DNA from 2 places in the Paenisporosarcina sp. P4_B8 genome. Region 2 is predicted to be linked to the other one. Evidence: predicted binding sites of a transcription regulator. Region 2 holds the regulator's gene; the other holds the start of a gene.
The links. The regulator NrdR, encoded in region 2, represses ribonucleotide reductase genes. The targets are predictions, from matches to a motif close to AACACNATATATNGTGTT.
Positions count from the first base shown of each region.

Region 1: a site for NrdR is predicted at 5,958-5,975, ahead of AC1DSK_RS06635 (vitamin B12-dependent ribonucleotide reductase). Genes of this name have one in related genera too.

Region 1 covers NZ_JBFUHX010000005.1:46,938-63,040, reverse strand. Annotated here, with positions in the region: gene AC1DSK_RS06660 (SpoIIIAC/SpoIIIAD family protein) at 67-267, opposite strand; gene efp (elongation factor P) at 539-1,099, opposite strand; gene AC1DSK_RS06650 (M24 family metallopeptidase) at 1,116-2,177, opposite strand; gene aroQ (type II 3-dehydroquinate dehydratase) at 2,178-2,621, opposite strand; gene AC1DSK_RS06640 (hypothetical protein) at 2,682-3,104, opposite strand; gene AC1DSK_RS06635 (vitamin B12-dependent ribonucleotide reductase) at 3,365-5,929, opposite strand; gene AC1DSK_RS06630 (lipoate--protein ligase family protein) at 6,106-6,942, opposite strand; gene AC1DSK_RS06625 (rhodanese-like domain-containing protein) at 7,052-7,432, shown strand; gene gcvPB (aminomethyl-transferring glycine dehydrogenase subunit GcvPB) at 7,899-9,389, opposite strand; gene gcvPA (aminomethyl-transferring glycine dehydrogenase subunit GcvPA) at 9,352-10,698, opposite strand; gene gcvT (glycine cleavage system aminomethyltransferase GcvT) at 10,723-11,826, opposite strand; glycine riboswitch at 12,026-12,118, opposite strand; gene AC1DSK_RS06605 (shikimate kinase) at 12,261-12,779, opposite strand; gene comGF (competence type IV pilus minor pilin ComGF) at 12,985-13,425, opposite strand; gene AC1DSK_RS06595 (hypothetical protein) at 13,410-13,709, opposite strand; gene AC1DSK_RS06590 (prepilin-type N-terminal cleavage/methylation domain-containing protein) at 13,702-14,133, opposite strand; gene comGC (competence type IV pilus major pilin ComGC) at 14,120-14,446, opposite strand; gene comGB (competence type IV pilus assembly protein ComGB) at 14,462-15,526, opposite strand; gene comGA (competence type IV pilus ATPase ComGA) at 15,495-16,103, opposite strand, start outside.
Region 2 covers NZ_JBFUHX010000012.1:45,397-61,499, forward strand. Annotated here, with positions in the region: gene mutM (bifunctional DNA-formamidopyrimidine glycosylase/DNA-(apurinic or apyrimidinic site) lyase) at 1-824, shown strand, start outside; gene coaE (dephospho-CoA kinase) at 840-1,430, shown strand; gene AC1DSK_RS12250 (glyceraldehyde-3-phosphate dehydrogenase) at 1,557-2,579, shown strand; gene speD (adenosylmethionine decarboxylase) at 2,804-3,187, shown strand; gene nrdR (transcriptional regulator NrdR) at 3,292-3,762, shown strand; gene AC1DSK_RS12265 (replication initiation and membrane attachment family protein) at 3,784-5,178, shown strand; gene dnaI (primosomal protein DnaI) at 5,165-6,106, shown strand; gene AC1DSK_RS12275 (Fe(3+) ABC transporter substrate-binding protein) at 6,471-7,547, shown strand; gene AC1DSK_RS12280 (ABC transporter permease) at 7,621-9,252, shown strand; gene AC1DSK_RS12285 (ABC transporter ATP-binding protein) at 9,254-9,997, shown strand; T-box leader at 10,057-10,290, shown strand; gene thrS (threonine--tRNA ligase) at 10,348-12,270, shown strand; gene infC (translation initiation factor IF-3) at 12,586-13,092, shown strand; gene rpmI (50S ribosomal protein L35) at 13,123-13,323, shown strand; gene rplT (50S ribosomal protein L20) at 13,375-13,734, shown strand; gene AC1DSK_RS12310 (DUF1294 domain-containing protein) at 14,003-14,284, shown strand; gene AC1DSK_RS12315 (hypothetical protein) at 14,456-14,842, opposite strand; gene AC1DSK_RS12320 (dUTP diphosphatase) at 14,942-15,427, shown strand; gene AC1DSK_RS12325 (M42 family metallopeptidase) at 15,499-16,103, shown strand, end outside.

The sequences.
Region 1 (16,103 bases), on a different contig from region 2:
TAGGATTTGTTTAAGCAACAACATCAGAAATATGATTACTATCGTTACCAGGATCATTTGCATAACTTACACCGAAATGGTAAGCCATTCGAAAAAAGTAGTGATTTCTTGAAAAAAGAAACGTAGGAAACGTAACATTTCCACGGTCATATACAGATAGCCAAATACAAATAAAAAGAATGAAAATTCTTTTTTCCCCGTCTGTTCAAAGAAAAGGTGTAACAATGCAAGAATCAATCCGATTCCTGCCACTCGAATTACATCCATAAATTCCGACTTGTCCCCTCCTCTGTCTATTCATCGTATGCAAAAAGAGGCTGAGACATGAAAAAAAGTTGCCAATAGCACTAGGTGCAATTGGCAACTTTATTTTTTATTCATTATTTAGGTAAGCAATAAATTTTCAAGGATTTTCATCCTTGAAAATTGATGGTATGTCCAGTTTCAAGCGCCCGCCTACTCCTGCGGTTACTCGTCGCAAAGGAAACCTTCCCTCCACGCCGGCGTCAGGCTAGAGTGACACTTTACACTTTTCTAATTATTGTGCTCTTGAAACGTAAGCTGCTTCAGATGTGTTGATGATCAGTTTATCACCTTGGTTGATGAAGAAAGGAACTTGAACTGATAATCCAGTTTCCAAAATTGCAGGTTTCGTTCCGCCACTAGCTGTATCACCTTTAATACCAGGTTCTGTTTCAGTAACTTCCAAAATAACCGTATTCGGCAATTCTACACCTAACGTTTCCCCTTGGTATTGCATGATATGCACTTCCATGTTTTCACGAAGGAATTTCAATTCGTACTCGATTTGTTTTGAATCAAGTTCAATTTGTTCATACGAGTCAGTATCCATGAAATTATGAGTATCACCATTTGCGTAAAGATATTGCATTTTGCGATTATCAATTTGAGCTTTCTCCACTTTTTCTCCAGCACGGAATGTTTTTTCATTCACTGCACCTGTACGAATGTTGCGTAGTTTAGAACGGACAAACGCTGCACCTTTACCTGGTTTCACGTGTTGGAAATCAAGTACACGCCAAATACCGCCATCTACTTCAATTGTTAAACCTGTTTTAAAATCATTTACAGAAATCATGAGTGTTCCTCCAAAATTATAAGATAAGTAACTCTTTTGTAGAATGTGTTAATTTTTCAAGCCCTGTAGCTGTAACAATCGCATCATCTTCAATACGAACCCCACCGACACCTGGTAAATAAATACCCGGCTCAATTGTGATTACCATACCTTCTTCCAGAACAGTTTCCGAACGGAAAGATAATCCAGGCCCTTCGTGTACTTCTAATCCGATACCATGTCCTAAAGAATGACCGAACGCTTCACCATAACCTTTGGATTTGATATAATCACGAGCGATTGCATCCGCCTCAATTCCAGTCATACCTGGTTTGATTTTTTCCAAAGACAACAGTTGTGAGTCTAGTACAATTTGATAAATTTCTTTTAATTGCTCACTCGGTTCACCGATAGCAACAGTTCTCGTTACGTCTGATACATATCCATTATACAACGCACCGAAGTCCAATGTAACAAAATCACCTTTTTCGATGACCTTATCCGTCGCGACACCATGTGGAAGTGCTGAACGAAGCCCAGATGCCACAATAATATCGAATGAAGATGATGATGCTCCTTGTTTGCGCATAAAGAATTCAAGTTCATTAGAAACTTCCAATTCCGTTTTTCCAGGTGCGATAAATGTAAGGATATGTTCAAAAGCCGCTTCAGCGATATCCGCGGCAGCCTTAATAATAGTAATCTCTTGAGGCGTCTTAATCAAGCGGATTTTCTCAATAAGACCTGATACAGGTACAAGTTCAGTATTAACCGCCTTTTTGTAACTCTCATACATGGCATAGCTCATGTCGTCTTTCTCAAAACCTACTTTTCTCACATTCATTTTTTCTAATTGGACACTTACTTCTTCCAGCATCGTTTTCGTATGTTGGACAATTTCAAAGTTTTTAATCTGTTTTGCCGCTTGTTCCGTGTAACGGAAATCCGTAATAAAAACAGCTTGATCTTTGGAAACGATGGCAACACCAGCAGTCCCCGTAAAATCAGTTATGTACCGGCGATTGTAGCCACTTGTAATTAACAAGGCATCAATCTGGTGTTCCCCTAAAGCTTCACGTAATTTAGACAATTTCTCCATTTAAGATTCCCCTTTTCTTCTATGTAAAAATGTTTCTAGTGCTAAGGTATAACCGAAAGTTCCGAGACCACATATTTGACCAACACATTCAGGAGCCAAGACAGATTTGTGACGAAAACTTTCTCTGCTATGGATATTAGAAATATGAACCTCTATTACCGGAACGGTAATGGAAGCGATGGCATCACGTATCGCATAACTTGTATGAGTATAAGCTCCAGGGTTGAAAATAATGCCGTTAATTCCATCATCTTCTGCATTGTGCAACCAATCAATTAGTTCACCTTCGTGATTTGATTGCTTACATTGAACATGAATATCCGATTGTTTTCCGTGAGTTATAAGCTTTTGCTCTACATCTTCCAACGTTTCATATCCATAAATAGCAGGTTCACGTTTTCCTAAACGATTTAGGTTAGGCCCATTTAAACAAAGAATTTTCATCTTTTCCCCTCCAGTTCCATCGTGCCCCCTTCATTTTATCATAACAAATAGTTGCAGCAACTACTTTCTCTTGTCATCATAAACCTCTTGATCATAGTAATGAATGGTCTCGGCAAGGGCTCGGCAAATTATTAAAATAACCGAAATAATCGGTACCGACTTCCAACTTATATGGGAAAAATCTTGATAAATACTCCATTCCAGCAGAATCCAGATGGCTAATCCGACAACAATTGACGTGGCAATCGGCGGCATTTTGCTGACAATCATGAACAGAGCCATCGCAAGATTGATGATCAAGAAGACGACCAGAAGAGTAAGAAGCCATTTGAATAATGGGTGAGCGTGGGAAATTACTTGCCATCTCTGAGTCCATTTTATTGGGCTCCATGGAATATAATCAAAAACATATAGAAACTTTAATATTATAGTGAAAACCACAGCATGTGCTACTGAAATCGTTAAGAAGTGAGTACCTTTCATTCAAATCACAATCCTTTCTATTTATTCAATTTTGACTAACCTCACTCTCTCTATTCATAGATATAGTGCTTTTTAAAAAAATTAGTACAATTAAAACGTTAATTACTTTTACAAGCGTTGATTCGGCTCTTTCAATGTTAAACAGATTAATCAAAATCGAAAAAACGCACGTTGTATCCCAAGGATACAGCGTGCGTTTTCTTCATCTAATAAATCTACTTGCTAGTGTCATTCTCAAACAGCGTTTTTAACTGTTAAACTTAAAGTCCACATTTCAATTGAGCACCGCAATTTGTACACGTATTACAGCCACCCATTTCTTTTACGGTCCCCTGACGGCAAACAGGACAAGTGTTTCCTACTTCTGAGCCGATTGTGACATTCGTTGAACGAAGATCTTGGATTGTATCGATCAGGACAACTGGACGTTTCCCAATGATGGTTTCTTCATAATGATGTTCATCCATCACATTTTCTTCCGCTTTAAGCGTCAGGACTTGTGCATCACGGCTGCCATCCACATAAACTGTCCCGCCTTTAGCACCACCACGATAAAGTCTTTCATAAACGCCTTGTACTTGCTCAACTGTATATCCGCGTGGTGCATTAACGGTTTTCGAAATCGAGCTGTCAATCCAACGTTGAATTATGCACTGAACATCCGCATGAGCTTCAGGTGCCAATTCCATTGAAGCAACAAACCATTCTGGCAAACTTTGTTCATCTGCTTCAGGGTTTGCGTTCAAGTATTCCTGAACAATGTCCGCTTTTACTTCTATGAATTTCCCTAAACGGCCACTACGATAGTATGTGAAGGAGAAATAAGGTTCCAAGCCTGTCGAAACTCCCACTAATGTTCCGGTTGATCCAGTCGGTGCAACGGTCAACAAGTGAGAGTTGCGAATGCCTGTTTCTTTGATAGACTGACGAACATGCTCAGGCATTTTTTTCATAAATCCGGTATTGATGAAAGCGTCTCTCAGACGGTTAGTTTCTTCATTTGTTTCCCCTTGCAAGAACGGGAAACTTCCACGTTCTGAAGCAAGTTCTGCAGACGTCTCATATGCTGTTACCGCTATCGTTTCGAAGATTTGGTCGACAAGAACGTTTCCTTCCTCTGAACCGTATTCTTTTTCACAATAAATTAGTAAGTCTGCAAGCCCCATTACTCCTAGACCAACACGACGTTCACCCAAAGCTTGTTTTTTATTGTCTTCGAGGAAGTAAGGTGTTGCATCAATAACATTGTCCTGCATGCGAACTCCAACACGTACTGTTTCTCTCAAGCTATCAAAATCGACAGTTTTTGTATCTTTATTCGCAAACTGAGCTAAATTCACAGCTGCCAAGTTACATACAGAATTTGGTGCCAACGGTTGTTCTCCACACGGGTTTGTAGCAACCACTTGTTGTCCGTACGCTTTTGCATTGGTCATTTCGTTTGCATTGTCGATAAAGAAAATGCCAGGCTCTGCAGAATACGTTGCACAAATGTTAATGAGGTTCCACAAATCGTTTGCTTTCATCGTACGGTAAGTTCGGATGGCATGTCCTTGTTTTTCCCATTCACGTACATCCCCGACTTCGTGCCATTTCTCATTGTACGTTACCATTTCCTCAGCTGAATAACTTTCAACAGCGGGGAAGCGTAACTCGTGATCGCCGTCTTCTTCTACAGCTTTCATGAAATCGTCGGTCAATGTCACAGATATATTGGCTCCAGTTAAGAATTCGGAATTGTTAACACTATAGGTGCCTCCATCGTGGAGTTTCGTTTCTGCATCACGGAAAATTGCATCACTGAATCCACCCTGGCCTGGAATTGTCTTGTAATTTACTATCCCTTGGTACATTGCTTCTTCTTGATGTGTCAGAGCTTTAAATTTAAGCTTGTCTTTAGCTAATTGCTTGATGGTTTCATCATTTGTATTTTCAATCAGGAAACGTAGAATTCTAGGATTTTGCATTTTGGAAATGATGAATTCCGCAATGTCAGGATGCCAATCTGCCAACATAATCATTTGAGCGCCTCTGCGACTGCCGCCTTGCTCAACCAAATGTGTTAGTTTTGCGATATCGTCCAACCAGGAAACAGAACCCGATGACTTTCCGTTTACACCTTTAGCGAGTGTATTGCGTGGACGTAAAGTTGATCCGTTTGTTCCAACACCCCCACCTCGACTCATAATTTCCATTACTTGTTTACGGTGATCGGAAATACCTTCACGGGAATCCGGCACAAAGGGCATAACGTAACAATTGAAGTACGTAACGTCTGTTCCTGCACCCGCTCCATAAAGCACACGGCCTGCAGGAATAAATTTCAATTGGACCAATTGCTGATAAAACTTTTCAAACCATTCTTTTTTCTTCTCTTCCGAAGTTTCAACAGAAGCAAGTCCGGTCGCATTGCGTTTAGCAATTTGCTCATAGAAAACTTCCAAAGGTTTTTCGATGACATTAATGGAACGAGTTACAATACCCGACTCCTGCTCAATTGGATCATCAATTGCACTTCTATAATCTTCTTCAATTAAAACACGTACTTTATTTATCGAATGATCGATGGAAACAATATAACCCAAACCGCGGGCAGGGAATTTCGGGTCTTCCTTAACCGTCAATACGACAAAGTCGCCTGCTTTTAATGTTTTCTTTTCAGTATCTTTAAAAGAATAGCGGTCAATCATGACTAACCTGGATACACCTTTGTGAGTTAATGTCATGTCACTCGTGATGGGATGAACTTGAGGGAATGAAACGATGTCATTATTCAACATTTCAATGTTTAACTCCCCTATTTGTTGCTTGGAAACTAGTACCATTTACTACTCCTCCTTAATTAACAGAAAAAACACTACATATAGTGTTACGCGTTGTGTTTAGGGTACTATATATTGACATCTAAATCAAATAAAGCGGATGTATGTTCGAACATACACACACAACGTCTATAGGAAAATACTACTTATTTTTTGAAAAAATTAATTCTTTTTACCTATTATTTACGGTATGTCCATTCATCATTTGCATAACGTCGAGCTTCAAGCTTTTTCACATAATCCAATTGCTCGATTGTTAGCACATATGGTTGAAAATTGACATTAAGACCTTCAGCAAAACCATCTTTAAATGCCTCTTCACATTCCTCGATCGTAGCTGGAGTTTCCCGCAAACGATTTATTGCCACCGCTTTTTGCGGAAGGCCTCTACGAACTCGCTCTTTTACGGCTTCTGATGGATAGTTAAATAAAGAAACTAATTTATCTTCATCCAGGTCTAATAGAATCGCTCCATGTTGAAGAATGACACCTTTTTGTCTTGTTTGTGCACTTCCTGCTACTTTTTTACCTTCCACAACTAATTCATACCATGACGGTGCATCGAAACAGACGCCACTTTTTGGATTTTTCAAATCACTCTTCATTTTATCAGTATCAGGCACCGAGAAATTGGCGTTCAATCCAAGCTTCTGAAAACCAATCAATAACCCTTCACTCAGCACACGGTAAGCTTCCGTAACGGTCGCAGGCATATCTTGATAGTCTTCACTGACGATAATGCTATATGTTAATTCATGTTCATGCAATACGCCACGTCCTCCGGTGGGACGTCTGACAAAACCTAAGTTATGCTCTTTGACAGCTTCCATGTTGATTTCTTTTTCGACATTTTGAAAATAACCAATGGATAATGTTGCAGGTTCCCATCCATAGAATCGGACAATAGGTGGAAGGATCCCATCACTATGCCAGTCCATTAAAGCTTCATCCAGCGCCATATTGAAGGACGGACTGCAAGCGCCAGAATTAATAAAATACCAAATCGGTTTAGACATATAATTTCCTCCTCAAAATGTCACAATGCTATTCATATTAACAAACCGATTGTATTGTGGCTACACTTTCTTTTATAATAAGTACATAGATAGAAAGGGGAAAGTTGTTTTGACATTTGTATACATTAGCTCTGCTGCATTATTTGGTTTGATCATTTACTTTTTAATCTCGTCTTTGCGATTAAAAAAGGCTGTATCAGGTTTAACACAAGAACAATTCATTGAAGGATACCGTAAAGCACAACTTGTGGATGTGCGTGAACCTAAAGAATTTGAAGGTGGACATATCCTTGGAGCACGGAATATTCCTTCATCACAAATGCGTCAGCGTTACAAAGAAATTCGTGCGGACAAGCCCGTATACTTATATTGCCAAAATAGCGCAAGAAGCGCACGTACGGCATTGTTCCTTAAGAAAAAAGGCTATAACCAGATTTACCAACTGCAAGGCGGTTTCCGTCAGTGGACTGGGAAAATCAGAACAAAATAAGTCATTCAAAGTTCTTCCAAATGGAGGGACTTTTTTCATCAAAAAAATATGTATGAAATTTCACAATAACTGAGATCTCAATGAAACCAATTACACTCATTTCCTTGATTTTATTGGATTCGGACAGCACACAACTAAATTGAGAGAGTAATAATATGCTAATAAATAACTTAATCGAAGAATTTAACGAAAAATATCCGGATGTTGATAGGTTCAAACCTGATACTCCTGTTTTTCACACATTTTATACGACCTTTGATAAGAGATTTATAATACTACAAAATTGATATTAAAAAAACAAAAGATACTCTTAACAGGGTGTCTTTTTATGTCAATAGTTCTAAATTGAGGAATTCCATGGTTTTCTTGCAGAACGCATCATCGAAAGACATGTTCTTATATGTATAAACAGTAAATGAAGTGAATCTAAAAGAGAGCTCGATTGATGAGCTCTCTTTCTTCATTCTTATGCTTTTTTATAACGCAATACTGGTGTACGGGCAGCTTTAGTCTCATCCAGACGTTTAATAACTGTTGTATGAGGAGCTTGTTGCACGATTTCAGGTGTTTCTTCGACTTCCTTCGCTATTTGGATCATCGCATCGATGAAAGCATCTAGCGTTTCTTTGGATTCTGTTTCTGTCGGCTCGATCATCATGCCCTCTTCTACATTTAATGGGAAGTAAATTGTTGGCGGATGATATCCAAAGTCAAGCAGTCGTTTAGCCATATCGAGTGTACGTACTCCCAATTTCTTTTGACGACGGCCACTCAATACAAATTCATGTTTACAGTGACGATCATATGGCAAGTCGAAATGAGGCTGCAGACGACGCATCATATAGTTTGCATTTAATACAGCGTATTCCGTTACGGCTTTCAACCCGTCTGGACCCATTGAACGAATATACGTATAGGCACGTACATTGATTCCGAAGTTTCCATAGAACGGCTTCACTCGCCCGATTGATTGAGGACGATCGTAATCGAAGTGGTAGCCTTCTTCTGTTTTTACAAGTACTGGTTTTGGCAAGAATGGAATCAAGTCTTTCTTCACGCCAACTGGACCAGATCCAGGTCCACCACCACCGTGTGGGCCTGTGAATGTTTTATGCAAGTTTAAATGAACACAGTCGAAGCCCATATCGCCTGGACGTGCTTTCGACATAACCGCATTTAAGTTTGCTCCATCATAGTACAACTTCCCACCAACACCGTGGATAATAGAAGCCATTTCTAAAATGTTTTCTTCAAATAACCCTAAAGTATTCGGGTTCGTTAACATTAACGCAGCCGTGTCTTCCCCAACCACTCTTCTTAAATCTTCTAAATCAACCAAGCCGTTTTCGTCAGATTTCACCGTGATTGTATCAAATCCAGCGACTGTTGCCGATGCTGGGTTTGTCCCGTGAGCAGAGTCAGGTACGATTACTTTCGTACGATGTGTGTCCCCGTTTGCTTCATGGAAAGCACGAATCATCATTAGAGCAGTCCACTCTCCATGAGCACCTGCAGCCGGTTGAAGCGTTAAATCATCCATTCCCGTAATTTCAATCAAATGTTCTTGAAGATCATACATTAATTCCATTGCACCTTGAACAGTCTCTTCATCTTGAAGTGGATGAATATTAGCGAATCCAGGGAAACGCGCAACTGATTCATTGATTTTCGGATTGTATTTCATCGTACAAGAGCCTAATGGATAAAATCCTGAATCGACACCGTGATTACGCTTAGAAAGTGCTGTATAGTGACGCATGATATCCAGTTCAGATACCTCAGGAAGTTCCGCCGCTTCTTCTCGAAGCAAACCTTCAGGCAACAACGTTGATAAATCTACTTCTGGAATATCAAGATCAGGTAAGCTATAGCCTACTCGGCCGTCTTTTGTCATTTCAAAAATTAATGGTTGATTATCTTTATGCACGGAAAGACCCCATTTCTTGCACAAGTGCATCGATTTCTTCTTTCGTCCGTTGTTCAGTGACTGCGATTAACGCATGCCCTTCCAATTTTCCATCAACTTTTCCTAAGTCGAATCCACCAATGATGCCTTTGTTAAACAACTCTTTATTTATAGTTGTTACAGATGTTTTAACGTTGACAACGATTTCGTTGAAGTGTGGACCTTGGTACGCTACTTCAAATCCTGCCGCTTCAAATGCTTTTTTCGCATAGTTCGTTTTCAGGATATTTTGAGTGGCAATTTCCTGCACACCTTTTTTACCAAGCGCAGTCATTGCTACTGAAGCAGCAAGTGCATTCAATGCCTGATTCGAACAAATGTTAGAAGTCGCCTTGTCTCGACGAATGTGTTGCTCACGCGCTTGCAATGTTAAAACAAAACCACGTCGTCCCACTTCATCTGTTGTTTCTCCTACTAGACGCCCTGGAACTTTACGCATTAATTTATTCGTAACCGCAAAGTATCCACAGTGAGGTCCGCCGAAGGACTCAGAGATACCGAATGGCTGCGCATCCCCTACGACAATATCTGCACCAAGTTTACCTGGTGAAGTCAAAATCCCAAGTGCCAATGGGTTTGAAGAAACCACCATCAAAGCCTTCGCTCCATGTGTAACTGCTTCAACTTTGCGCAAGTCTTCCACTTGACCAAAGAAGTTAGGATATTGAACAAGAACAGCAGCAGTATTGTCATCGATCATTTCGCTTAATGCATCAATATCAGTTACGCCGTCTTTAGTTGGAATCTGAACAACTTCAATCGATTGACCCAATGCATACATGCGAACCACGTCTTGAGATTCTGGATTGACTGCACCGGAAACGAGAAGTTTTTTGCGTTTTGTATGACCAGCTGCAAGCATACCTGCTTCTGCAAGTGCTGTACCGCCGTCATACATCGAAGAGTTCGCCAAATCCATTCCAGTCAACTCACAAATCATTGTTTGGAATTCAAAAATAGCTTGAAGCTCACCTTGTGAAATTTCTGGCTGATATGGAGTGTAAGCTGTATAGAATTCAGAACGAGAAATAACATGATCTACAATAATCGGCTTGTAATGGTCATATACACCAGCACCTAAAAAGGATGCATATGCTTTATTGTCCGCATTTTTCGCAGCCATTTGAGACAACTCTTTTAATAAAGAAGACTCTGATTTGGCTGCTTTAATTTGATATTCTCCTTGGAAACGAACTTTTTCAGGAATATCCGAGAATAGCTCATCTATAGAAGAAACACCAATTGTATCCAACATTTCTTTTTGATCTTGTTCCGTCATAGGCAAATAACGATGTTTCATTGGGTCATGACCTCTTTCCGACAGTTATTTTTGGCGTTTATAAAACGGAGTTGCCACGGTAACAGCTTTCAAGCGCTTCCCACGAATCTCCACTTCAACTTCAGTTCCAAGCTCCGTGAATTCGCTGACAATCAAGCCCAAGCCAATATTTTTCTTCAGCGTAGGGGATTGTGTACCTGTTGTAACTTCTCCAATAGCTTGATCATCTTTAAAAATGGTATAGCCATGTCTAGGAATGCCTTTATCAATCATTTCCAATCCTACTAATTTGCGTGGGATACCCGCTTCTTTTTGTGCAACAAGCGCTTTTTGACCGATAAAGTCATCTTCTTTTTTCAATTTCACTGCAAACCCAATTCCCGCTTCCAGTGGTGAAATATCACTTGAAAGCTCCTGGCCATACAGTGCCAAGCATGCTTCAAACCGAAGAGTATCCCGAGCACCTAGACCACAAGGTAATACTCCGTCTTCTTTTCCTTCTTCCAAAATCAAGTCCCATAGTGCGACTATGGAAGCCGGTTCTCCGTATATTTCAAACCCATCTTCACCTGTATAACCTGTTCGCGACACTAAAGCATCATATTCGCCAAGTTTTACATTTGTTTTGAATTTAAAGAAGCCGATTTCGCTTAAGTCTTCTTTTGTCAGTCTTTGCAGAACTTTTTCTGCAAGTGGTCCTTGCAAAGCAAGTTGACCATATGAATCTGAAACATTATGTGCAACGGTGTCACCAATCATGAATTTTTTCATCCACTCAAAATCTTTTTCGATATTAGAAGCATTGACGACAAGTAAATAGTCATTCTGTGCAATTTTATATACTAATAAATCATCGACAGTCCCTCCATCTTCATAGCACATTGCATTATACTGCGCTTGGCCATCTTGAAGTTTGGAAACGTCATTAGTCAGCAATTTTTGAAGATATACAAGGCTATCTTCACCGCGAACGATGATTTCACCCATATGTGAGACATCGAATAATCCTGCTTTTGTGCGTACCGCTTCATGTTCTTCTTTTATACTGGAAAATTGAACAGGAAGTTCCCATCCACCAAAATCAATAGTTTTGCCACCGTACGCTTTATACGAATCAAATAATGGCGTGCGTTTTAAATTTTCCGACATTTCATTTTCCTCCTCTTCACTAAGCAATCTTTCTTATAAGATCTGGTCTCCCGATTTCAAAATGAATAATCTTGTACCCACAAAAAAGGACAGAGAATCCCCTTTATATGAGAATTCTCTGTCCTGGCACCTGAAAGTTTACCTGAAATCGGCTTTCCTCTTTGGTAGCTATGAAGTGTAATAGCATTCTCCAGAGATGCGTCCTATACGAGTCTTTTTTACCTGAGAGATTCGTAGCTTCTACTTGCTCCTTCGGTGACGCGACTGGCGCGTTCTCTCCCCGTATATTCATCCGCCCAAAACATGCGTTTTGGTATATTAAGAAATCAATGAACAAAAGCGAGTACCGCTTCGTGTATATCCTAACATTGATTCAAAGTAAGCGCAATCTATTTTCTTATTACACTCTAAAGGCGAACGATTTATGATTATTATCAAAAATCGTTCGCCTTTAAGCGATTTACTTGAAATGCTGCATATTCAGTTATCTGTCTTAACGAGCGTCCTTCGGTTCTTACGGTAATATGGGCGGTGGCTTTATAATAACGCTTTCGCATGGTATATAACGCTTCCAACTCTTCCTTAGTAGATGATTGTACAATGGGTCTGTTAACATCACGATGAATTCGTTTCCATATATCAGCAAACGTTGCATCCAAAAACAATACTAAACCGGTTTGACGCATGACTTTACTATTGCTTGGGTTAACAGCAACACCTCCCCCAGTCGATACGATACACCACTCATCTCTGAAGGTTTTCAGAAATTCATGTTCTTGTTGACGAAAAAAAGGCTCGCCGTATCTTTCAAAAATTTCAGGGATGGTCATCCCCATTTTTTTCACAATCTCCTGATCCATGTCGTAATAAGGAATTTTTAGCGAAAAGCTTAATCGTCGGCCGATAGCGCTTTTTCCTGATCCCATGAAACCAATTAAATAAATTTTTTTCATATCCCTACCCCGCTCACTTCACTACAAATCATCACTAAACGACTATTATCGCTAATTTTCCATTTTAATAATAGTAGCAGAAATATAATGACTTTCCAACATTTCATAGATATTCATCTGTGATATGTAAGAAGTAACAAAGTAAAGAAGGATGCCGGACACAACAAATAATAAAACGATGGATACGGGCAGTAAAAATCCAGATTCATTGCGAGGATATAAACACTTCATATGCACGTTCCTCTTTTCGTCCGTTTAAAAACTCAACTTGGGCGATTACTTGATCACCATCAACTCGAAACTTACACCTTTTAACTCCCGTTAACAAAGGCTCATGTCCCAAACGATTCTTCTGTTTGCGAATGAGTGATGGGTAACATTCAATATCATACTCCACCCCATCTTTTTTCAGACGAATTCCTGTCTGATTGACTTGTTCTTCTATCACATTGACCGAAAAGAGGATTTTTTCCATTTCCAATGAAAACATTTCCCATTCAAGTGATACTGATTGAAAGAAATGCTTTTCCACTTGTGTAAACCATACAGAATAAAACAAAATGAGTTGCGAAAACAACAACAGAACTGCAAGTTGAATGATTGCATCGACTAATGTGTATCCCCTATCTGTTAAAAGGTTTCGCACGACTCTTTGCTCTCTTCAAAAAAAACATACCGTACACACATTGTTGGATCTGTCCATTGCCAGGAAAAAGACACATTGTCGAGAAATATCTCACCTGACATTTGCCCATTTTTAATTAAAGTTGCTGCTTGGTTTTTCGCAATTGCCACATGCAATGCCACTTTCTTTTCGGCAAGATTAAACATCATTTGATTTGTCATAGGCAACAATGTCCCAAATAACAAAAAAAGAATACTGACCGTGAGAATCGTTTCGACGAATGAAAATCCTTGGTGATTATTCAAGACTCATCCGTCCTTTCCCTATAAAGACCCGGACAATCTTAATGCCCCCGGGCGTCACAAATGCAATCGTTCCAAATTTTTCAATTGTACCATTCGGTAAATAGGCAAGCTCGGTTAATGTACTACTGGAAGATAAACTGTAACCTGCAGGTAAATTTCTCTCGAAAAGAGGTTCGTATAGTGATTTTCTTCCAATGTAACGATTACCTCCTGCGTTAAAAATCAGTTTAACGTACCTTTTTTCTTCCACAGCAGTCATTTGAGTGTGCATGGCATCGAGTTTCAATTGGTTATAGAACAAATCAAATGTGTGTCTTTCAACATACTGATTGTTCGCATACAACACACTCGTACTGATGACCAGCACAATCGTCAAAACGAGTAATAACTCCAGCAACGAGTAGCCTTTATTATCCAGCGACATCTTCCGTCACCGATACAAGTCCGGTAGTTGCATCTATTTGTATCTGATCACCATTTGGACAAGTTGTTTCACCGTCATTTAAATAATCGTTATCTGTTAAATCCGAAAGTGTAGGAACATCTTTCATATCGATCCGATATGCTTCGACTTGCCCTTGAACCATTTTGATATAAGCCTCGCACCCTTTTTCATCAATCGTTGCCGAATGCTTCGTCACATTGGGAATTGCGATTAATATCAGAACGGAAATTATCAGTAATACGACCATCATTTCAATTAAAGTGAACCCTTTTTGGCACTTTATCTTTTTCATACTTGCTTCCTCCTATTAAATAAAATCTATCATTCCATAAACAGGCAACAAAATGGATAAATACGCAGCCAAAATACAAATTGCTAATACGCCAAATAACACAGGTTGGACAAAAGACAAAGATTTCGTCAAGGACGCTTCAGTCTGTTCATTCAGCAAATCACTATAAATCAATAGCTCCCTGTCTAAATGTCCGCTTACCTCTCCATGCGAAATGTATGTAGGAAAATCATCCATAAAACAATCTGCTATCTGAACTGCTTGTTTCAAAGAATCTCCCAATAGAATGGATGTGTATATATTTGCAGATATAACTTGCAAATAAGGTTGGTAATTTTGTTTTTTCAAAACATCCAAAGCATGTTGCAAAGATAATCCACTGGCTAATAATGTCCCAAGTTCCTGTGAAAAACTTTTCGTCCAAAATAATTTCATCCAATTGGATAAGATGGGTGTTTTTAATAAGATGGATAATTGACGTGCATAAGAATACCGTTGAATTCCCCACCGAAACAAAAACACCATGATAAAGACCAACAGACAGACAGTGACTAACACATCTGGCAAATGCAGCAATAAGCTTGTCCAACTCATCGTGTTCGAAGATGCAGTATTCTGTCTGGAATTTGCAAGCAACTGCATGTTTGGTAAAAAATAAGTACGAAATGCCAAAAACAACCCTGCCAGCATACAAAATAAAAATACAGGATACATGACCACTTTTTTAAGGCTCGCTTTTGCCCGATCCAGCATAGCAATGTGCGTATGAAGACAAAGTAGCGCTTTCTGTAATTTTCCATGGGATTCCGCCATTTGGATAGATAATAAATTACTCTTGGGAATTCCTAATGTCATCAATAACGTGGTGACTCCATCTCCATTTTTCAAGTTGGCCGCAAGTTTGTTGTGTGCTTCTTCACTTGCTTTTACATGGTGAGGCAACAGCATCACCAAAGAATCGTAAAATGTGTATCCTTCAGACAAGAGCGTAGAGAGTCTGTTTAAAAACTGGGCTTGTTTTTTCCTGGGTATTTGACAATCTCGTACTTCAATACGTGACGGGAGAAACTTTAATGACACCCAGTTTCACTCCTCGCTCGTACTGATTGGAAAGCGTATACTTTTGTGGCATGTTAAAAGATCCACCTATTTTTATCGTATGGATTGCTTCTTCAAGAGTTTGACCATACAGAATTTCATACAAAGAAGAGCGGTTCGGCGTTACCCGATCACCTTCCCTATCATATGAAGTGATTACTAGTTGTTGGCTTGTAATTCCAAGAATAGATTGTTGTAAGTCATCAATCGGAATCCCCAAATCCATTAATCGATATAGACATCCAATCGGATTCTTGGCATGTACAGTCGTAATAACTAGATGTCCTGTTAAAGATGCTTGAACAGCTGCTTGGGCTGTTTCTGAATCACGAATTTCTCCAATCATTATGACATCTGGCGAATGGCGTAATATCGCTTTCAAACCTGCAGCATAGGAAATTCCAGAACGTTCGTTCACTTGTATTTGAAGCAAGTGGGATTGACTGTTTTCCACCGGGTCTTCCAGGGAAATGACATGCCGATTCAATTGATGCGTACTATAACTTGTAAGTGAGTACATGGTTGTCGTTTTCCCACAGCCAGTTGGTCCGGTGATGCA
Region 2 (16,103 bases):
TAGCTACCGGGAAGACCATTGAATCTGTAAAACTATCCGCCGTTCTAGAGGTTTCAAGACAGGCGGGAAAACAAGCCATTGTTAAAGGCTCAGAGCTTAAACACTTCAAGCAAGCACTCGAAAATGCTCAAATCACTCAGATCGTAAGAAGGTCTAAATATATTTATTTTCACTTACTTAAAGATCAACAAGATTTACTATTAGTAAATCATTTGGGAATGACCGGTGCATGGTTTTATGTCCAGGAAACTGCAGACATCACAGAAGATAAGTTCAGAAAACATATTCATGTCGTATTAACATTAGATGACGGCATGCTTTTGGTATATGCAGACATTCGGAGATTCGGCGAAATGCGTTTACTGGATTCAGAAGATCAATTTCCTCCATTATTGTTAATGGCACCCGAACCATTTGCGGAGTCCGCATTAAACCATTTTATTGATATGTCCTCGCTCTCTAAGTATCAAAATAAGTCCATAAAAGAAACAATCATGGATGGACAAGTTATTTCTGGATGTGGCAACATCTATGCCACTGAAGCTTTATTTCGAATGCATATACATCCGGGCAGAAAAGTGAAGCGTGTTAGTCAAAAAAGACTTATTCTCCTTTTTCAAACGATTGTCGATGTGTTGAACGAAAGCATATCTGCAGGAGGAAGCTCCATTTCAGATTATCGGAATATTAATGGGGAAGCAGGGGGCATGCAAAATCGCTTGTCCATGTATGGCAAGAAACAATGCCCTAATTGCTTGATTCCTACAAAACAAGTTGTACTTGGAGGACGAAACTCTTGGTATTGTCCTTCGTGTCAACGATAGAAGGATGGACAATAGATGATTATTGGATTAACAGGAAGTATTGCGAGTGGAAAAAGTACAATTTCAGCAATGTTGAAAGAAAAAGGCTATCCCATTATTGATGCGGATCTTGTAGCTCGAGTAGTCGTAGAACCTGGTACCGTAACATTGTCAGACATTGAATGCATATTTGGCAAAGAGGTAATGAATGAGGATGGCACATTAAACCGAGAAGCACTGGGGCAGCTCATTTTTCATGATCCAGCAAAAAGGAAACAACTCAACGATTTGATGCATCCAGCCATTCGTGCAGAAATGCTGCGCCAAAGAGATGAACTTTTTGAGAGTGGGGAAGAAACGTTGATTATGGATATCCCGCTTCTTTTTGAAAGTCGACTCCAACATTTTGTTGATAAAATACTGGTTGTCTCCGTAAAGGAAGAGACACAGCTACAGAGATTGATGCAGCGTAATTCGTTGTCTGAGGAAGAAGCTAAGGCGAGAATTCAGTCCCAATTACCACTTTCCGAAAAAGAAAAAGGTGCCGATGCGGTCATTTATAATAATGGGTCAATCGAACAATCAAAAGTTCAATTAGAGCGTATACTAGCTGAGTGGGACGTATAATGTCCCACTTTCTGAAAAATAGAACATTTCTACATTGCCAACAAAGTGTTTAACTTAGTTCAAAATGTGTTATACTAATTTCAGGTAAAAGATTAACAGTATAACATACTTGTAGGAGGATTTTTTATGTCAGCTTCTATCGCTATTAATGGATTTGGCCGTATTGGTCGTATGGTATTTCGCCAGGCAATTCTTCAAGATGATTTAAACGTGGTGGCAATTAATGCAAGTTATCCTGCTGAAACGTTAGCACATTTGATTAAGTATGACACAAATCATGGAACGTTTTCTGGTGACATTGTCATAGAAGAAAGCGCTTTAATTGTAAATGGTAAGCGAGTTCAACTTGTAAGTGACCGTGACCCATTGAAGTTACCATGGAAAGAAATGAACATTGATATCGTTATCGAAGCAACTGGAAAATTTAATGACCGCGAAAAAGCGGCATTGCATTTACAAGCTGGAGCTAAGAAAGTAATTTTGACTGCTCCTGGTAAAAATGAAGACATAACAATCGTTATGGGTGTAAATGATAATCAATTGAATATTGAAAAACATGACATCATTTCAAATGCCAGCTGTACAACAAACTGTCTAGCGCCAGTTGCGAAAGTACTGAATGACACGTTTGGCATCGAAAACGGTCTTATGACGACTATCCATGCGTATACAAATGATCAAAAGAACTTAGATAATCCACATAAAGATTTACGTCGTGCCCGTGCTTGTGCACAGTCCATCATCCCGACATCTACAGGAGCAGCGAAAGCATTGGCATTGGTTTTACCTGAATTGAAAGGTAAACTTCATGGTTTGTCTCTTCGCGTACCAACTCCAAATGTGTCATTAGTGGATCTTGTTGTAGATTTACAAACTGATGTGACGGCAGAAGAAGTAAATGCAGCATTTATTGAAGCTTCAAAAGGTTCAATGAAAGGGGTTCTTGGATTAACTGAAGAACCACTTGTGTCGATTGACTTCAATTCAAACCCACATTCAGCGATCATTGACGGTTTAACGACAATGGTTATGGGAACACGTAAGGTAAAAGTTCTCGCTTGGTATGATAATGAATGGGGCTACTCAGCACGTGTAGTAGATTTGACAAAAAAAGTAGGCGCAGCACTGAAAGACACAGTAATTGCCTAATAAAATATTCCTCCCTACATGCTTTCAAAAGTAGGGAGGAATTATTTTTTTCTCGAACACTTGCATTGTTTGAGATTACAACATATAATGTGAATCGTGTACTTTTATTGTACCAACTGACTGCTTAAAGGGTTAGGACCTCTCTGGACTAACTTTCCCCCGTGGTAGTCGACTTTGATGATTCAACAAACTATAAAAAAACTTATCAAAGGGGGAAACGAACCATGGAAACAATGGGGCGTCATGTTATCGCAGAACTATGGGAGTGCGAATTTGACAAATTGAACGATGAAACATACATCGAGCGTACGTTTGTAGAGGCAGCACTTAAATCAGGAGCAGAAGTACGTGAAGTAGCATTCCACAAATTTGCACCACAAGGTGTAAGTGGAGTCGTGATCATTTCTGAATCACACTTAACTATCCACAGCTTCCCAGAACACGGTTACGCAAGTATTGATGTATATACATGCGGCGATTTAGATCCAACAATTGCTGCTAAATATATTGCTGATGCACTTGGATCTCAGACTCGTGAAATGACAGAAATTCCACGTGGTATGGGTCCTGTTATTGCGGGTAAAGCGCGCGTAACAGCACATGCATAACAACTAAACTGAGTAGGCAGAGGGAGAAATTCCTCTGCTTTTTCGATTTTAATGGACTTTTTTTGATATAATAGGAACACTAAACGAATTCAGGAGATAAAACTATGAGATGTCCAGCTTGCCAATTTAATGGAACGCGGGTCGTGGATTCACGACCGGTAGACGATAATAAAGCGATCCGCAGAAGAAGAGAATGTGAAGACTGTGGTTTTCGTTTTACTACTTTCGAAAAAGTAGAAGAAATGCCGTTGATCGTAGTGAAAAAAGGTGGGTCACGCGAAGAATTCAGCCATGAAAAAGTATTGAGAGGCCTGATTCGCGCATGTGAAAAACGCCCTGTGACGCTTGAATCTCTTGAAAATGTCGTATTCTCAATTGAGAAAGATTTACGCCGAATCGGCAATTCCGAAGTGAAGTCAGAGGATGTTGGCGAAATGGTCATGGATCGTCTGGCAACCATCGATGAAGTAGCATACGTGCGCTTTGCGTCCGTATATCGACAATTTAAAGACATTAATGTGTTTATAGATGAATTAAAAGACTTGTTGAAGAAAAGTCCAGAAGACAAAAAATAAGGGACAGGAGGACGATGTTGCGTGCAACTATTATTTAAAGAACTTCAGCCGGTAGATAGCTTCATCATCCAAATGCCCAATATACTGACGGACAAGGATCGCCAGCTTGTGACGATGTTGTATAAACCTATCATTGGTTCAGATGCGATGAGTTTGTATTGTACATTATGGGCCGAATCAGAGGGCGAAACAACTGAACAATTGACACACTATTATTTAATGGATGTGTTGAATATGTCATTAAAGAAAATATTTGATGCCCGTGTGTCACTCGAAGCCATTGGACTGATGAAAACGTGGAAAAAAGATGATGACGAAAAACGTCTGTTCATATACGAGGTAGTAGCACCCCTGGATGCAGCTTCGTTCTTCAGTGAACCGATTTTGGCCACATCTTTATATAGCGTCATACACGAAAAAGCGTATATACGTATAAGAGAGCGCTTCGTTAAAAAGCAACCAATCTTAAACGGGTATGAGAATGTATCGCGTGACCTGCAGGACGTTTTTAAAAGCAACCATGATTACAATAAACTGGGGCATATATTTGAACCAGGACAAATTGAGCAAACTTCCGAACGGCCGAAGAAGATTCCTTTCTATTCGATGGATTTTGATTTTGATTTATTGAAATCAGGGTTATCTGAAGTCATGATTCCTTCCAGTGTATTAACTTTATCTGTAAAGGAACTGATTGCAAAAGTAGCTTTTCTATACTCGTTAAATGCAATCGATATGCAAAAAGTGTTGATGATGGCTATTGATGATCAAAATCGCATTACGGAAGATCGTTTGAAAAAAACAGCAGCTGATTATTACAAGCTCTCTATTTCTTCTAAACCTCCAAGGTTGATGCCTAAGGCTGGTGTGCAGCGTGAAGTGGTTTCTCAGGAAGTGAAACTTTCCAAAGATCAATCACTTATTAAATATCTCGAAGAAACGCCACCACTGGAAGTGTTAAGAGATTTATCGAACGGTAAGGAGCCTTTGCCTGTAGAAGTTGATTTAGCCAATGAACTTATATTTAAATATGGTTTTCCACCCGCAGTCGTCAATGTCTTATTACAATTCGTTCTAATCCGAGCGAAAATGAAACTGAACAAAAATTATGTGCACAAAATTGCAGCGCACTGGCAACGTGAAAACATTTCGACATGCGAACAGGCAATTGAAATTTCACGAAAAGAACATGACCAGTATATGGATTGGCAAAATTCATCAAAGACAACTTCATATAAGCGAAAAAATGTGCGCGATGAAAAAGTGCCGGAATGGTTCTATAAAGCGAAAGAAAATCGTTCAACGAAAAAAACGGTTGAAAATGAAGTGACAGAAGATTGGGAAGCAAAAAAACAGCAATTGCTTGAAAAACTCGGTGTAACAGAGGGGCAGGCGAAAACGAATGGAACCAATTAGTGAAACGTTAAAACGCGTCGTGAATGCACCTGAATTTTCGAAGCGTTATGAAAAAATGAAAAATGAAATTCTTGAAGATCGTGGAGTTCAAGCGTTTTTATCGGAGAACGCAGAGCTTGTCAACAAAGATATGGTAGATCGTGGACTCGGGAAACTATATGAATATACTTCTCAAAACCATGACTGTGAAACCTGTGAAAATGTGGCCAGCTGTCAGAATGTCATGAAAGGCTACGTGCCGAAATTGACAATAGTCCGCGGATCTATAGACCTTGATTACACAAGATGCAGACAAAAAACGATTGAAGATGAACGTCGTCAAGTGTCTGCAATGATATCGAGCATGCATATGCCAAAGGATGTGTTGCAGGCAACACTTGCGACCGTTACATACGATCATAATACCCGTGTGAATCTAGGTACGGCAGCAAATGCATTTATGGAAGAAGTCAAAACGACAGGGAATTTACCTGCAAAAGGCTTTTATATCTTTGGCGAATTTGGCGTTGGTAAATCCTATGTATTAGGCGCCCTGGCAAATGAACTTGCTGAACAGAAAATAAAAACAGTTCTTGTCTACGTGCCGGAATTTTTACGTGAAATGAAACACGCCATACAGGATCAGTCGCTACAGGAAAAAGTGGACTATGTAAAGAAAGCACCTGTACTTATGCTCGACGATTTAGGAGCTGAAACATTATCCAGCTGGACGAGAGACGAAATCCTTGGGACTGTGTTGCATTATCGTATGGCAGAGAACTTACCAACTTTCATTACATCGAACTTTGACTATGACGGACTCGAAGAGCATTTAGCGTACTCTGGAAAAGGCGAACGGGAACTAGTGAAAGCAGCGCGAATCATGGAACGTATACGTTCGATAACAATTCCGATGCGACTGAGCGGGAAAAATAGACGAGATGGATAAAGAAAAGTGTGACTACCTTGACTGTTTCAGCCGGGTAGTTTTTTTATGGGGAAATGTAAATGACAGAAGACTTGCATCTTAAACCAGACATAAAATCCAACTGAAAATGAGAAATAATATTTTTTTTATTTTCTGCTCTATTAAATGGTGTGGTTGTTTTTGCGCTTGCTGGTTCGTCTGCGGAAAGGGCAAAGATTCCTTTTTGTAAAATCAACCTTGATAGTTAATAAATCCCTTATTTTTAGAATAATAGAAATATTAAACGCTATGTAGAGGGTGATTGACATTCTCAATTACATGTCTATAATTGAGAGTGAGAATCGTTTTCAATGGTTCACTACATATACAAAGGGAGAGACATTCAGTGAAAAAAGCATTATTTATTGTTTTAGCTTTTGCTCTAGTCGTATTATCTGCATGTGGCAACGATACTACTTCTAAGGATACAAAGAACAAAGCAACAAAAGAAACAAACGAAACAAACGAAAGCAAAGAAGTAAACCTATACACAGCTCGTCACTATGATGTAGACGACCAACTCTACAAAAAATTCGAAGAAGAAACTGGCATCAAAGTAAATGTAATCAAAGGTGAAGCTGACGAATTACTTGAGCGTATTAAACGCGAAGGTGATGCAACTGAGGCAGATTTATTCTTGACTGCCGACGCTGGACGTTTATACCGTGCAAAAGAGGATGGGTTACTGCAAGCGGTATCAAGTGATGTTCTGGATGAACAAGTTCCAGCCAACTTCCAAGATAAAGATCAAATGTGGTACGGTTTAACAAAACGTGCTCGTGTCATTGTCTACAACAAAGAAACAGTGAAACCTGAAGAATTATCAACATATGAAGCGTTGACTGAAGACCAATGGAAAGGTCGCGTCTTGATTCGTGGCTCTGAAAATGTGTATAATCAATCTTTGTTAGCTTCTTTCATTGAAATCAATGGTGAAGAGAAAGCGAAAGAGTGGGCTGCTGGATTAGTATCGAACTTTGCGCGTGATCCTGAAGGTGGAGACCGTGATCAAGCGAAAGCAATTGCTGCAGGTGTTGGCGATGTAGCAATCATGAACACTTACTACTTTGGTCAAATGCTGAACTCTGAAGATCCAGAAGAAGTTAAAGTTGCAGAAGGCTTAGGCTTGTTCTTCCCTAACCAAGAAACGACAGGTACTCATGTTAACGTAAGTGGTGCCGGTGTCGTAAAAACGGCGAAGAACAAAGACAATGCGATCAAATTACTTGAGTTCCTATCATCTCCTGAATCTCAAGGAACATTTGCCGAAGCAAATTATGAATACCCAGTAAATGAATCAGTTGAACCGACTGAATTACTTAAATCATGGGGCGAATTCAAAGAACAAGATATCCCATTATCTGCTCTTGGTGACAACAATGCAAAATCAATTTTAATCTTCAACGAAGTTGGTTGGAAATAAACAAATCAAATGCCCTTGTTACGTTCAAACGTAACAAGGGATTTCTTGCGATTGGATAAGAGGTGTTGGTGACGTGCAAAGAAGATTGGCTAGTGTGAATATGTGGACGGTAGCAGCGGCAATCATTATGATTCTCCTGTTTTTACCGAATTTAACGATTGTCATGGGCGTTTTTTCTCCAGCCAATGAAAACTGGGCACATATGAAAGAATTTGTTCTAGGCTCTTTCATTAAAACCTCACTGATTTTAATTAGCACTACCGCTATACTAACGATATTCATAGGGTTGAGTCTGGCATGGTTGATTGCTCAATATCAATTCCCTTTGAGAAAATTTCTAAAATGGGCTCTTATTTTGCCTCTATCCATCCCACCTTTTATTGGTGCATATACATACCACGGGATTGTCAATTACACAGGAGTAATACAAAAGACTCTTAGAGATCGATTCGATATGGAGCTGAATCCTTCATTTTTTGACATCATGAATCTGCCCGGAGCAATTTTTATTTATACGATTTTTTTATATCCTTATGTTTATACAATTACCCGAATATTCTTATCCCAGCAATCTGCTTCATTGATTGAAAGTGCAAGAGTGCTCGGAAAAGGTCCTTGGCGCACGTTTTTTCAAGTCGTCATTCCTATTTCAAGGGTTTCCATTATTGGTGGAGCAAGTTTAGTTGTGCTGGAAGTGTTAAATGATTATGGTGTGGTGAAATACTTTGGCATCCAGACATTTACGACGGCAATATTTCAAACTTGGTTTGGTTTAGGTGATATTGAATCATCAATTAAACTTGCCGCATCCCTTATGGGGTTTGTCATCTTGATTCTATTGATTGAAAAAATATTGCGTGGAAGAAGGCAATACAGTTATTCCACCACCAAAGTGCGGCCATTGCCGCTTATTCAGTTGAGAGGCATGAAAGCGTTTCTTGCAACTGGTTACGGGTTGTTGATATTAAGTCTAGGATTCTTCATTCCAATAGCCCAGCTGATTGATTGGATGCTCCTGACGTTTGGGACAATCCCGATGGATGAATTTCTGACTTACGTTAAGAACTCAGTAACAGTAGCAGGCATCAGTGCATTTGTGATAATTGTTTTCGCTTTGATTGTCGGAAACTTCAGTCGTTTGGTACATAGCAAAGTAGCGAAACTGTTTCCTAAGTTAACAATTCTCGGTTACTCTATACCAGGAGCGGTGATTTCCGTAGCAGTTGTTACTGCATTTATTGCACTCGATCGTTTTCTTGCACCTTTGTATCAAATGCTCGGTGTTGGGACAACACTTGTTCTAAGTGTAAGTTTAACGATGTTGATTTCCGCCTATATCATCCGCTTCTTTGCAATTGGTTATAATTCCATTGAATCTGGATACGATAAAATTGGAACAGACTTTAGGGACGCTTCAAGACTTCTAGGTGTCGGGCCGACAAAAACGTTTTTCAAAGTAGATGTACCGATGCTGAAAGGCGCAATTATCAGCGGATATATTTTAGTTTTCATTGATATATTAAAAGAAATACCTTTAACGTTAATATTACGTCCATTCAATTTTGATACGCTTTCAACAAAAGCATTCCAATATGCAAGTGATGAAAAAATTATGGAAGCTTCACAAGCTTCGTTATTAATTGTCGGTATTAGTGCCCTTGCCATTGTTATTTTCTATAAGTTTCTCGAAAAGGAGCCGGATTGACATGTTTATTTCCATTCAAAATGTTTGTTTCAAATATCCAAATACAAATCGCTCTGCACTAGACCAGTTTTCAATGAATATTGAAAAAGGGGAAGTCATCTCAATATTAGGTCGAAGCGGCAGTGGAAAAAGCACGATACTGCGTCTCCTAGCTGGACTTGAAAAGCCAACTCAAGGTACATTGACGATTCAGGATGAAGTGATTTTTGATAACAAAACATTTCTGCAACCTGAGAAGCGAGGCATAGGAATGGTGTTTCAGGATTATGCGCTGTTTCCCCATATGACGGTTGGAGAGAATATCATATTCGGTTTATTTAAAATGAAAAAAGCAGAAAAGAAAAAACGCCTCGCGGAAGTTCTTGAATTAGTTGAACTTCAGGATTATGAGAAACGTTATCCGCATCAACTTAGTGGAGGTCAACAACAACGTGTGGCGATTGCAAGAGCTATTGCGCCAAACCCACACTTGATTTTATTGGATGAGCCTTTCAGTAATTTAGACGCAGAACTGCAAGTGAAAATTCGTAAAGACTTACGTGAAATTATTAAAAAAGCGAATATTACGTCCATCTTCGTCACACATGACGAAAATGATGCCCATGCATTAGCGGATCGTATCGTTAAGCTGAAAGATGGTTGCATTGATTTAATCGGTCGTCCTTGTGATTTGCTCGGGATTCATCCCCATCCAACGCCACAATTCGTACCGGAACAAGAAGCACGAGAATTAATGAGTGTATAATTTTAAATTTTCAGTTGCATTTGATTTCATGCAAGAGTAAAATGTCAACATAAGAATAAAGAAATGCCAAGAAGAGGACAATACTTGTCTGTACGACTTTTTAGAGAGAGAAGCCCTGGCTGAAAGCTTCTTAAGTACGACACTCAATTTACCACCTCGGAGCAGCAACAGTGAAATCGTTAGTAACTGTTGACGGTAACGGCCCGTTAGCCGGCTCAAAGCTTCATCTTTTTAGTCCTGGACTGAAGAGAAGGAAGAAGGGTGGAACCACGAACTCAAACCTCGTCCCTTTCATAGGACGGGGTTTTTTTGTGTTCAATTTTAATAATAAAAACGAAGGAGTGGGGTAAATGTCAGAAACAATTCAACTGAAATTTCCAGACGGCGCGATAAAGGAGTTCCCAAAAGGCACGACAACCGAAGATGTTGCAGCATCAATCAGTCCCGGCCTTCGTAAAAAAGCGTTGGCTGGTCAACTGGATAACCAACTTGTAGACTTGAAAGCACCACTTGAGCAAGATGGTGCAATTGCCATTGTTACTGCAGGCTCAGATGAAGCGCTGGAAGTGTTGCGTCATAGTACAGCTCACTTATTGGCTCAAGCAGTAAAGCGTCTTTTCAAAGATGTGAAATTAGGCGTAGGCCCAGTAATTGAAAATGGATTCTATTACGATATCGATTCACCACAACCAATTACTGCAGAAGATTTGACGGCTATTGAAAAAGAAATGAAGAAAATCATCAATGAAAATCTTGAAATTGTACGTCACAACGTGTCTCGTGCAGAAGCATTTGACAAGTTTAAAGAGGATGAATATAAAATTGAGTTGTTGGAAGCAATTGCTGAAGATGATCAAGTATCCATTTACGAACAAGGTGAATTTTTCGACTTATGTCGTGGGGTGCACGTTCCGTCTACTGGTAAGTTAAAAGAATTTAAATTACTAAGTATTGCAGGTGCATATTGGAGAGGTAACAGCGACAATAAAATGTTGCAACGCATCTACGGAACAGCTTTCTTCACAAAAGAAGAATTGGCTGCACATCTGAAAATGCTTGAAGAAGCGAGAGAGCGTGACCACCGTAAAATCGGGAAAGAACTTAATTTATTCATGAACTCACAAAAAGTAGGTCAAGGACTGCCGATGTGGTTACCTAAAGGTGCAACAATCCGCCGCATCATCGAACGCTATATTGTCGATAAAGAAGTGAAGCTGGGTTACGATCATGTCTACACGCCAGTAATGGGCAGTGTGGAACTGTACAAAACAAGCGGCCACTGGGATCATTATCAAGACGATATGTTCCCGGTAATGAGTATGGACAATGAAGATCTAGTATTGCGTCCGATGAACTGCCCTCATCATATGATGATTTTCAAAAATGGCATTCATTCATACCGTAACCTGCCTATGCGCATTGCTGAGCTTGGTACAATGCATCGTTATGAAATGTCCGGTGCTTTAAGTGGTCTTCAGCGTGTACGGGGAATGACATTGAATGATGCGCATATCTTCGTCCGCCCAGATCAAATCAAAGATGAGTTCAAGCGTGTTGTTCAATTGATTATTGGTGTTTATAAAGATTTTGATATTAATGATTACTCATACCGTTTGTCTTACCGTGATCCAGAAGATAAAGAAAAGTACTATGATGACGACGATATGTGGAACAAAGCACAAAGCATGCTGAAAGAAGCAATGGATGAGTTAAACTTGGACTACTACGAAGCTGATGGCGAAGCGGCGTTCTATGGCCCTAAATTGGATGTAATGGTCAAAACTGCAATAGGTAAAGAGGAAACGTTATCCACTGTTCAACTTGATTTCTTATTGCCTGAGAAATTTGATCTATCCTACATCGGTGAAGACGGCAAACAACATCGCCCAGTTGTCATCCACCGTGGAGTAGTATCAACTATGGAACGTTTCGTTGCTTTCCTAATCGAGGAGTATAAAGGTGCATTCCCGACTTGGCTGGCACCTGTTCAAGTTCAAGTCATCCCGGTTTCTAATGAGGTCCACTTCGATTATGCAAAAGGCGTTATCGAAAAACTCCAGGCAGCAGGCTTGCGTGTTGAGATGGACGAACGCGATGAAAAACTTGGCTACAAGATTCGTGAAGCACAGATGCAGAAGATTCCATACATGCTAGTCCTAGGTGACAAGGAGCTGGAAAGCGGCTTCGTGAATGTGCGCAAGTACGGTGAGCAGAATTCGGAAAGCATTCCATTTGACGAGTTCCTTTCACGCATTCAACAAGAAATTAACTAAAGCTGTTGACAACGATTTTTGTCTATGGTATTGTTATTAAGGTTAATGAATACAAAGTTTGTGGTATAAGAAGAGGCTGCCCGCTTCTCACCTGATTGACACTAGATGTAGTTGACAGGTCGGCACACGATTGAACGTAACGTACAGCGTTGTACTTGCATATATCGGCGGGCGGACATCTACTTATGTAAATGTCCGCTCGTTTTTTTATTGGTCCGGAACGGCGTAACCGATTTATTGAGCATTTCGATAAACGATATGCCCAAACCATGTATTCGCGACACTACCTGGAGGTGGATTACTATTAGCAAAGACATGTATGTAAACGATGGCATTCGCGCTCGTGAACTTCGTATTATCGATCAAAATGGTGATCAATTAGGAGTTAAAACGCGTTTTGAAGCGTTAGAAATTGCCGCTCGTGTTAATTTGGATCTTGTCCTTGTGGCCCCTCAAGCCAAGCCACCAGTCGCTCGTATCATGGACTATGGTAAATTCAAATTTGAGCAGCAAAAGAAAGATCGTGAGACTCGTAAAAATCAAAAGATTATCGTATTGAAAGAGGTTCGTTTGAGCCCGACAATCGATGAACATGATTTCCAAACGAAATTACGAAATGCAATCAAGTTCCTTGAAAAAGGAGACAAAGTCAAAGCTTCTATCCGTTTTAAAGGCCGTGCAATTACGCACAAAGAAATTGGCCAACGCGTGTTAGATCGTTTTGCAGAAGCTTGTGCTGAAGTATCGACGGTTGAACAAAAACCGAAGATGGAAGGCCGTAGCATGTTCTTGGTTCTTCAACCGAAGAACGAGAAAAAGTAAGATTGACGAACAGTTTAGGAGGAATTCGACATGCCAAAAATGAAAACTCACCGCGGCGCGGCTAAGCGTTTTAAAAAGACTGGTTCTGGAAAAATAAGACGTGCATCTGCATACCGCAGTCACTTATTCGCAAATAAGTCTACTAAAGCTAAACGTAAGTTACGTAAAGGTGGACTAGTTTCTTCTGGTGACTACAAACGCATCAAATCACTTATCGCTTACATGAAGTAAGTTAATACTCGAAACTTAAACATTCGAAATAAAAGCAGGAGGTAATGTATTATGCCACGCGTAAAAGGCGGAACAGTGACGCGCCAGCGTCGTAAAAAAGTTATAAAATTAGCAAAAGGTTATTATGGTGCTAAAAAATTACTATATAAAGTAGCAAACCAAGCAGTTATGAAATCAGGTAACTATGCTTACCGTGACCGTCGTAACAAAAAACGTGACTTCCGTAAATTATGGATCACACGTATCAATGCAGCAGCTCGCATGAATGGTCTTTCTTACAGCCGTTTAATGCACGGTTTGAAATTAGCTGGTATTGAAGTTAACCGTAAAATGTTAGCTGACCTAGCTGTTACAGACGCAGCAGCATTCACACAATTAGCAGAAGCTGCTAAAAAATCAATGAACAAGTAATTTTACTTATTCAAAAGGCTGATGGATTTTCCATCAGTCTTTTTTTATACTAATTCATACATAGTAATTTTGAGCTTCTGAAGATAATGGAAATAGATTGTGAAAAATTTATCGTTCAAACTGAGAGATTTATCGCTCAAACTAAGGTATTTGTCGATCAAAATATGAATTTATCGCTCAAACTGAAGCGTTTATCGTTCAAAGTGTTCTCAGAGGCAGCTAAACTAGTTGAGACTAATCACGTCAATCTATTAGGGGGAATTTTAGTATGCATCTCATACTTATCGGGTTTTTCATTATCATGTCCATCGTTTCGTTTTTTACTATGGGCCATGATAAAACAGCAGCAAAAGCGCATAAACGCAGAGTGCCAGAACGTACTCTATGGAACCTTGCGATACTTGGCGGTGGAGTGGGAGCGTACCTAGGAATGATTCTCTATCGCCATAAGACAAAACATATGTCCTTCCGAATTGGCTTTACATTACTGGCGATTCTACAGGTAGCTTTAATCATATGGGCGGCTCCATTGTTGAAAGAGTGGTCATGAAAAAAAGCAGTTATTGGATGATTCTCAGTCCACGCATAGATTCGTTGTGAACGCGAATAGAGGAGTGAAAAGCGTGAATAGGACCTCAAATTACGCGAATACCTTCAAAAATCTCATAATCCAATAACTAAATCAAAAACTCGACACTAATTTTTCGTGTCGGGTTTCTTCTTATTGGTTTTTCATCAATTTTTCGATTGGATTTTTCCAGCTGATATCCGCTTCTGGATAGTTCATCAAGATTTCTTTTTCCAGGAATAAAAAATCGTCCCGTGTAAAGCCTTGCAGTTTCATTGTATCTTTGACCCAGACAAATATGGACACAACTTCGAATGCATCACCAGTAGTACCAAGATATTTCTCGCCCTCAAACAGTGCCCCTTTAAATGAAATGAAGAAATTTTTCCTCACATTTTTCACATCATCGTAAAAATAGTAAGCACCCTTTTCGTAAGCGTCATCAAGTTTTCGCTTGGGATCCATTAAGTAAATAATTCCACGGTAAAACAAATAGACAACAAGTGCGAGTATAAGAAATCGGATCAATACGATGATCATAATGGAACCTCCCTTTGGGCAGACGTGTTACTATGGTATACGGATGAACAAATACTTTGGTTTCAAGATTGTTCAAATTTTTTTCTGGAGGTATTTGATATGGAATTACAGCAGTTATTTACGATGCAAAAAGCTCTCGACAGATATATTCAATCGGAGAAAAATATATCTCATGATGTATTTCTTGAAAAAGGGTTAGCGTTATTAGTTGAACTAGCTGAATTGGCGAATGAAACACGTTGCTTCAAATTTTGGAGTGCAAAAGGGCCATCCGATAAGGAAACGATTTTAGAAGAATACGTAGATTCCATTCATTTCTTACTGTCTCTCGGCATTGAAAAACAATTGGACGATTTAGATAGTTGGCCAGTTGAGGAAAAAGCAGGTTCTCTGACTCATTTATTTCTAAATACCCATGCATCTATTCAACAATTTCTCCATGAACCAACCAGACCGCTATATGAAGATGTGTGGAAATGGTATGGAGCCGTTGGATCATCACTAGGTTTTACACATCTTCAAATCGTAAAAGCATATATTGACAAGAATGAAAAAAATTACGAACGTCAACGCTCTGGTTATTAACGAATATTTTGAAAACTGAATACGTTTCCATTATAATAATATAGTTAGAGCATATTTAGGAGGACGAAATAATGACGAAACTTGATGAAACACTTACGATGCTGAAAGATTTAACAGATGCAAAGGCCATACCTGGGAATGAACGTGAAGCACGAGATGTTATGAGAAGATACATCGAGCCATTTGCTGACCGAATGGATTCAGATAATCTGGGTAGCTTAATTGCAGAAAAAGTAGGCGACGCGGAAGGCCCGAAAATCATGGTTGCCGGTCACTTGGATGAAGTCGGATTCATGATTACTCAAATTGATGATAAAGGTTTCTTAAAGTTCCAAACCGTTGGTGGCTGGTGGTCACAAGTTATGCTTGCTCAACGTGTAACTATTGTGACGCGTAAAGGTGAATCTATTACTGGTGTCATTGGATCGAAACCACCACATATCTTATCACCTGAAGCACGCAATAAACCGGTTGATATCAAAGACATGTTTATTGATATCGGTGCCTCTTCGAAAGAAGAAGCTATGGAGTGGGGCGTATTGCCAGGAGATATGGTAACACCATATTTCGAATTCTCTGTTATGAACAATGAAAAAATGCTTCTGGCAAAAGCGTGGGATAACCGTATTGGTTGTGCAATCGCAATTGATGTCCTGAAAGCATTAAAAGATGAGAA